DNA from 2 places in the Halalkalibacter sp. AB-rgal2 genome. Region 2 is predicted to be linked to the other one. Evidence: riboswitches for the same ligand, from Rfam matches in the RefSeq annotation. Region 2 holds a riboswitch; the other holds the start of a gene.
What was found. Region 2 has a riboswitch for magnesium ahead of mgtE (magnesium transporter). Riboswitches for the same ligand answer to the same signal wherever they lie in the genome.
Positions count from the first base shown of each region.

Region 1: another riboswitch for magnesium. It lies ahead of ACERJO_RS08860 (magnesium transporter); the one in region 2 lies ahead of mgtE (magnesium transporter).

Region 1 is NZ_JBGUAV010000008.1:90,727-95,167, forward strand. It holds gene ACERJO_RS08855 (cation diffusion facilitator family transporter) at 140-1,045, shown strand; M-box (ykoK) riboswitch at 1,125-1,293, shown strand; gene ACERJO_RS08860 (magnesium transporter) at 1,527-1,853, shown strand; gene mgtE (magnesium transporter) at 2,167-3,528, shown strand; gene ACERJO_RS08870 (MgtC/SapB family protein) at 3,705-4,415, shown strand.
Region 2 is NZ_JBGUAV010000001.1:283,776-288,216, reverse strand. It holds gene ACERJO_RS01305 (sensor histidine kinase) at 1-803, shown strand, start outside; gene mgtE (magnesium transporter) at 942-2,303, opposite strand; M-box (ykoK) riboswitch at 2,560-2,729, opposite strand; gene ACERJO_RS01295 (MFS transporter) at 2,945-4,219, shown strand; gene ACERJO_RS01290 (FAD-dependent oxidoreductase) at 4,318-4,425, shown strand.

The DNA of each region.
Region 1 (4,441 bases), on a different contig from region 2:
TTTAGCTATTTTCACTGCGAGTAAGAAGTGTTCAACCTCACAAAAAGGTTGCTGTAGACCCACACGATATTCATCTGATAGGATGTAAAAGCACCTAGAAAAAGGGTGAAGATCGTATCGAAGTGGGGTGTATAAAAAGGTGGATAATCAGTTTAAACAAGCGGAGGTAGCGACATGGATAGGGATTGTGGTTAATGCATTGTTAGCTATCATGAAAGGTATCGTTGGCTGGCTTTCAGGGAGTCGGGCGCTTATTGCTGATGCTGCTCATTCTGCATCGGATGTAGCGGGTTCAATTGCCGTGCTAGCTGGGCTGCGTACTGCACAAAAGCCTCCTGATAAAGATCATCCGTATGGTCACGGAAAAGCAGAAAATGTCGCTACGATTATTGTTGCCCTGCTTTTGATTATCGTAGGAATTGAGATTGCGGTATCCTCTGTGCAAGGGGTGTGGGGACAGGCTCCTCAAGCACCGGGCGGAATAGCCCTCATCGCGATTGTGATCTCGATTGTTGCCAAAGAAGTGATGTTTCAATACAAATATCGCTTAGCGAAAAAAATAAATAGCTCCGTTTTGTTAGCTGAAGCATGGCATCATCGTTCAGATGTTCTTTCTTCCATCGCGGCATTTGTTGGGGTATTAGGAGCGATATTTGGTGAATATCTAAATATCCCTATCTTAATTTACTTAGACCCGATTGCGGGTATTCTCGTTTCACTATTGGTTATAAAAATTGGCTACAGCTTAGCAAAGGAATCAAGCATGATTATGATGGAGCAAGTACTAGCCCCGGAGAAGACAACTCCATTTTTACAGACGGTTCGTTCGGTGAAAGGTGTTATGAGAGTCGATGAATTGTTAGCAAGAACACACGGCCATTATATTGTAATTGACTTGAAGGTAAGTGTAGGATCTCACTTAAGTGTTGAGGAAGGGCATCGTATTTCGAAATTAGTTAAAGAAGCGCTAATGTCGGAACATTCAACGGTTAAGAAGGTCATGATCCACATTAATCCTTATCAAATGGATCGTCCTGCTACATAACTGGCCTGAGCCTTATTTTATATTTATTAAAAAAATATTGACAGCATAGACATTCTGCTGTAGCATTTGCATTGTTAATTAAATACCTCGTTAGGTGAGGCTCCTGTGCAGGAGATACGCTGCTGCCCAAAAACGTCCAAAGACGCCAATGGGTCAACAGGAACTATCGACATAAGGTGGTTCTTAATGTAGCTGGATCATAGATCCTATGCCGCACAGTGCTAAAGCTCTACGAATGGAGGGAATAGACGCTTAGTTTGCTGTGTCTGAATGGTTGGCATGTTTATGTTGATCGCTGGATACTGCCTAATTTTGCTGCGTGTAAAGACATCTTCATTCGTTGAAGATGTCTTTTTTTGTTGGCTTCCTTTCAATACTTAGCGAGGCAGTTGGAGGTGATGTGAATTGGATAGTGGTCCTGAACCCGAGTCATGTATGAAGTATGTGAAGGAAAATGAAAATAAAGATGACATGAAGTCCAATTCATGTCAAATTTGAAAAGTGGAAGAAGCATTTAGGGAAAGAAGTACTTGTCGGGATTAGTATGGGGTCGGTTCTAGGGATAACAGCTTGTTTCATCGCTTACTTTTGGCAAGGGATATTTGCACTAGGATTGGTCGTTGGTCTCTCTTTATTCTTTACGATTACAATTGCGACAACGATTGGTTTTTTAATTCCATACATCCTAGTTAAATTGGGCTTTGATCAAGCAGCTGGTTCTGACCCTTTCATTACGACTATTAAAGATGTTACAGGTCTGTTCATTTACTTTGGCTTAGCAACCACACTATTAGCGCATGTGATGTAAAAAAATGACAAATACTTTCGGGTATTTGTGGTTCGAAGTTTAAATCTAATCATTTCGATCTCATACGAATAGCTTTTGTTTTGAAACATGCTAAAAGGGAATTCCTTATAAACGTCATTTTTAAATTGTAATTGTGTTTTGTGAATATGAAGGTGTGGTATGAAGAGATGATGGAAGTATAAATCATCGCTTCAGAAAAAGACTATGAAAGAGGGTTCCTTTCTCATGTTTAACGAGGGGCATGAAATTGTAACGATATTAATCGTGCCGTGTGTTTATTGGTAGGAAGGAACCCTATGAAGGAGGATTCATTATGGTTAAATTAAATGCACAAAACCGTGAGCAATATGAACAGCTCATTTTAGATACACTCGAAGCCGGGGATCATAAACAATTTTTAGAAACCTTTTTAGAATTGCATCCAACTGATCAGGTCGATTTCTTTATTAAATTAGAGGATGCTAGAAGAAAACGTGTTTATGACTATTTAACAGCTGAAGATTTTTCTCATATTTTTGAAGGATTAGAAATTGATGACCAGAAGCGTATTTATCAAGAGTTAGATGAACAGTACTCATCTGAGATGTTTAACAATATGTTTGCTGATGATGTCGCTGATTTCTTAGAAGTTATGACAGGTGGAAAAGCAGAAGATATTTTACAGAGAATGGATCAAGAAGAGGCGCAGGAAGTAAAAGAATTGTTGGCATATGCTCCTGAAACAGCAGGTGCTGTCATGACGAAGGAGTTTGTTAGTATTACATCAACTGAAGTAGTATCAAATGTCATTGATACGCTAAGAAAGGATGCTCCTGATGCGGAAACGATCTATTATTTATATGTCGTTGATGATGTAAAAAAATTAGTTGGTGTTATTTCTTTAAGAGATTTAATTACAGCACAGCCGACTGAAACGATTGAAAATGTGATGGGGACAAGAGTCGTTTCTGTCGATGATGATATGGACCAAGAGGACGTTGCTCAATTAATTAAGAAATATGATTTCTTAGCTGTTCCTGTTGTTTCCAAGCAAAATCATTTAGTCGGAATTATTACGGTAGATGATGTCATTGATATTCTTGAAGAAGAGACAACGGAGGATTTTGGAGAAATTTCAGCAGCAAAAGGGGCAACGGATGTAAATGTTAGTTCGTTAAAGGCCGCTCGCAGACGTTCGCCATGGATTATTATGCTCATGTTTTTTGGACTTATTACAGCTGGGGTCATTGGGCAATTTGAAGAAACATTAGAAGAAATTGTCTTATTGGCAGTCTTTATCCCGCTTATTATGGATTCAGCTGGTAATACGGGTACGCAATCACTAGCTGTTGCAGTCCGTGGTTTAGCACTTGGCACGATTAAAAAAGGGAGTATTGGAAAGATGGTTCGCCGAGAGTTCGGTACAGGTATTATGCTCGGCTTAATATGTATGGCTGTATTAGCGATTACCGTTACGATTATGTATCAGCACTGGGTGCTCGCGCTGATTGTTGGGTTTTCAATTTTCTGTACACTTAGTATAGCGACTGTGATCGGAGCGACCGTTCCATTAATCATTAATAAGTTAAAGCTTGATCCTGCTATCGCCTCAGGCCCATTTATTACGACAGTTAACGATATCCTTGGATTGTTAATTTATTTCTCAATTGCAACGGCACTTCTTGATTTCTTGTAAATCGGTTATGTTGTATCTTTCTAAAATGTATGCATCTCACATTCGAGAGGGAGTTCGCTTATTCGTAAAAGGTCACTGGAAATGAATGATGCTTCTTTTTCAGTGATCTTAGTTATATATATTATGGAAAATGAGATGGGAGAGTCCTATCTTATTGATGGGAGAAGGTGAGTTCAATGTTATTTGAAGTAGAAATTGTCATGAAGTTAGCTCTTGCTTTGTTCTTAGGTTTGTTGATAGGGATAGATCGTCAATTGAAGCATAAGCCATTAGGGTTAAAAACGTGTATGATCATTTGCGTGGCGAGCTGTATGATTACAATTGTTTCAATTGAATCCTTTCACAAATTCGCTACTCCGACCTATCATGCAATGGATCCTATGCGTTTGACTGCTCAAATTGTGAGTGGTGTTGGTTTCTTAGGGGCCGGTGTCATTTTGCGAAGAAATAACGATATCATTTCAGGGTTAACAAGCGCTGCGGTTATTTGGGCAGCTTCTGGATTAGGCATTGCTGTTGGGGCTGGTTTTTATTTTCTGCCTATTACCGCTATAGTGTTGATGATTTTAGCGATTAATGTCATTCCTCCTGTCTTAAAAATCATTGGACCACCTGCCTTACGTCAACGAGACGTCCTTGTAAAAGTCATAATGGAGCCGAACTTGAAGATTACGGAATTAGTTAAAGCTATTGAACATAAAGATCAGGGCCTATCTGAGCAAGAAAAAAGTGACATTACGATCCGAAATCTGAAGTTGAAGGATTTAGAGAACGGCAATCAAAAAATAGAATTGAAGGTATCAGCACCAGAAAAACAATATACAACTGAAATTTATTATTTGATTAAAAAAATTGATCATGTCATCTCTGTTGAAATTGAACATTGATGATCAATTGATAGAAAGGAGGTAGG
Region 2 (4,441 bases):
TGATCTGTTACTTTGGTTTTGTTGCTGGGGTGGCCATCCACTATCAGTTTCCACCTTTTTCTGAGATTGGCTTTGTGATTCCTCGCTCTTTAGAATACGGACTCTTTTGGGGATTTAGTTATATTTCTAGAACGGCTCTCCTCCAAAGAAATGAATTAAAGCAATCATATGAAAAGTTGAAAGAAAGTGCCATTAAGTTAGAAGAGAAAGCATTAGTTGAGGAAAGAATGCGTTTATCTAGGGAAATGCACGATACAATCGGACATACACTTGTGACAGCATCAGTCGGTCTCGAAAAAAGCAAGCAGCTTTTTCGATATCATCATCATGATGATGCGTTCATGCAGCTTAATCACGTGCACAATCATATTAAAATAAGCTTAGATGATGTTAGACGTGCCATTCACACCCTACATGTTCGTAAATCCTTTATTGACTTTGAGCAAAGCTTACACAATCTTATTAAAGAAACGAAAAAGAATGCTGGCGTTCATATTGACGTACACATCGATCCGATGCCACATTTAACACCCGAACAAGAACGAACCATTTATCGTGCCTTGCAAGAAGGCATCACAAACGGAATTCGTCATGGTCAAAGTACCCTTTTTGATTTTCAACTAACGGTTGACTCTAATACCATTACATTTCGTTTAGAGGATAACGGTACTTGCCCAGAGAAGATTCATTTTGGATTTGGCTTATCAGCAATGGCCGACCGTGTAGCGAGCATTAACGGGAGAATGACTGTAATGCAAACAGAAAAGAAACATGCGCTTCTTCAGCTAACGTTACCCCTTTAAACAAATAATAAGAGGGACATGGCGCTTTGAAAGGACATCATGCTATTAGACTAAAATGTCTAACTAGCATTAGGCAAAATGAAACTCTCTTAATAAAAATAGGCTTCACTTCCTAAGTAAATGAAGTGAAGCCTATTTTTATAAATATTGTAGTAAGGCTGTAGCAATTGAAAAGTAAATGAGTAGACCTAAAATATCATTAACTGTTGTAATAAATGGACCTGAAGCAATAGCTGGATCTAGCTTTAACTTATTGATAATAAGAGGAACCGTAGATCCGATAACAGTCGCAATACTTAACGTACAAAAGATCGAAAAACCGACAATGAGTGCCAGCACCCAATGCTGATGCATAATGGTGACGGTAATACTAAGGACAAGCATACAGATTAATCCTAGCATGATTCCAGTTCCAAACTCTCGTCTTATCATTTTAGCAATGGTCCCTTTTTTGATCGTTCCGAGCGCCAGTCCTCGAACAGCAACAGCTAATGATTGTGTTCCTGTATTACCAGCGGAGTCCATAATTAATGGGATAAATGCCGCTAACAAGACAATCTGCTCTAACGTATCCTCAAATTGCCCAATCACTTCCGCTGTAATCAATCCAAAGAACATTAACATAATAATCCAAGGTGAACGTTTTTTCGCGGCTGTTATCGCACTTACATTAACATCCGTCGCCCCTTTAGCCGCCGAGATTTCACCTAAATCCTCTGTCGCCTCTTCCTCAAGAATATCCATGACATCATCAACAGTAACAATCCCTAGCAGACGTCCTTGCGATGAAACAACTGGGGCAGCTAGAAAATCATATTTCTTAATCATTTTTGCTACTTCTTCCTGTCCCATATCGACAGGAACAGAAACAACTCTTGTACTCATCACAGTCTCAACCTTTTCATTCGCTGGAGCTGTAATCAAATCTCGTAACGACAGCACCCCTACTAGCTTACCTAGCTTATCAACGACATATAAATAATAAATCGTTTCTGCATCTGGACCTTGTTTACGTAGCTTTTCAATAACAGTAGCTGCCACATCCATTGATGATATACTAATAAACTCCTTCGTCATTACTGCTCCCGCTGTCTTCGGGGTATATGAAAGGAGTTCACGTACCTCTTTGGCTTCCTCCGCTTCCATCTGATCTAAGATAGCATTCGCTCTTGCTTCATCTAACCGAGATAAGAACATCGCCACATCATCTGCAAACATTTGATCAAACATTGATGTGAAATAGCGTTCATCCAATTCTGAGGCAATCATCTCTTGAACGTCAAACTCAAGACCTTCAAAAATTTCACCAAAGTCTGCCGGTGACAAGTATGCGTATACCCGTTTTCGATTGAATGGATCTACTTTCAGGAAAATTTCAACTTGATCCGTTCGGTGCAATTCTAAAAAACGCTCTCGAAATAAGGCCATTTCTTCATTTTCAAGTAAATCTAATATCTCTTTCTCGTATTGCGCACGGTTTGTTGAATCTAATCGTACCATCGTCTTCCTCCTCTTTATAGAGGGGTTTCCCTTATTAGGCTATGTGGAATGAACCCCTCCACATTTCTATTGTCTTCATTGAACAACTCTTAATCGACTCCGGTTCAGGACTCAGATCCATCCCACATCACCTCCATTTACGAAACTTGTAATTGTAAATCATCAAAAAGCACCTTCACGAATGAAGGTGCTAAATAACGTCAAAATAACGAACAACAAATACCTATAGCGGTATATTGTTACATTCAACTATTTCATCCTTCCTCCATTCGTAGAGCTTTAGCACTGTACGGCATAGGAATTAGTATTCCAGCTACATTAAAAATCACCTTATGTCGATGATTCCTGTTGACCCATTGGCGTCTTTGGACATTTTTGGGCAGTAGCATATCTCCAGCACAGGAGCCTCACCTAACGAGGTATTCAATTTCACCCTATGAATGATAGCAGACTAAAATTAAAACTGTCAAACTCTTTTATCTTAATAAGATAAGAAGGCTCCTCATTTATTGTTTGAATATTAGACGATTTATCAATAAGATATAAGAATGAATAGCCGTTACTTATTCTATGTACCATGCATTTGATTTGTGAGAATCATTTTATTTATATTTAAACAATTACTCAATGAGGTGGACATCTTGGTCAATCGATTTCAATCTTTTTTTTATGGCTGGATCATTGTTTTTATAGCCGGACTAGCCGTGTTTTTCTCAGGTCCTGGTCAAACATATTCGAATTCTATTTACATTACAGAATATATCGACCACTTCGGCTGGTCTAATACAGAAATATCTAGTATCTATTCCATTGCTACATTTTGTGCAGGGATTTTAATGATGTTTGTTGGTAGGATGGTCGATAAGATCGGTCAAAAGAAGATGTTGATCTTTGCTGGTGTCGCATTAGGGTTAGCTTGCTTTTATAATAGTATCGTTTCAAATATTTGGATGATGGCCATTGGTTTTTTCTTTATTCGCTTGTTTGGACAGGGCAGTATGACGTTAATTCCAAACACCCTTGTGCCCCAATGGTTCATCCAAAAGCGTGGGCGTGCGTTAAGCTTTATGGCAATCGGTGGTTTTGCCAGCGCCGCCTTTTTTCCATTAGCAAATGCGTGGCTTATTCAACGCTGGGATTGGCAAACATCTTGGCAAGTATGGGGTGCACTGCTTCTATTTTTGTTTGTTCCTCTTGTTATACTATTTGTCCGCAATAAGCCTGAGGACATTGGCCTCAAGCCAGATGGCTTGACTCTACGTAAGAATAAAAATCAAAAACAACCTATTCCTATAGCTGAAGTAGATTGGACGTTACAAGAGGCAAGAAAAACGTTAGCATTTTGGGCGCTCATTGTATGTGTTGGGATTCCGGCTCTCGTAAATACTGCAATCACGTTTCATCTAGTATCCATTTTTCGAGAAAATCACATCACACCTGAAATTGCAGCAACCGTTTTAAGTTTAATGGCCATTATCGGATTCCCAATCTCACTCATCTCTGGTTTCATTTTAGAAAAAGTCAAAACTCGGACTTTATTAATTGTTATATTTATTTTAGAAACAGTCTTACTTCTCCTCCTTCTTATCACCCAAAATGTGCTAACAGCTATTATATTTGGAGTCATTTGGGGAATGGCTAGTGGATTAGAACGTATTACAATCAATATTGTATGGCCCAACTACTTTGGCCGTAAATATTTAGGAAGTATTAAAGGAGTCGCCGTTACAGTAACCGTGGTCGCTTCTTCATTTGGACCATTACCGCTCGGCGTTGGTTATGATGTATTACAATCATATACACAAGCTCTAGTTCTCATTATGCTCTTTCCTATCATTGGATTAATTGCAGCTACTTTAGCAAAAAAGCCTGTAAAGGAAGTTGACTCGACAAGATCGAAGTATGTAGCTCCGTAATTTATTTTAGCCGTTGAGAACGTGGTGTTCTCAGCGGCTTCTCAAATCCAATGTTTCTCTATTTTTTGATGGGGAATATATCGAAGTAGGTGGTGAGTATGATAAACGCAGATGTCTGTATCATCGGTGGAGGAGTTACTGGTCTTTCACTTGATCTACGTTTAGTACAAGCGAATATTCGCGTTGTTGTCGTAGAACGTGAATAAGAAAGCAGTCACTTAT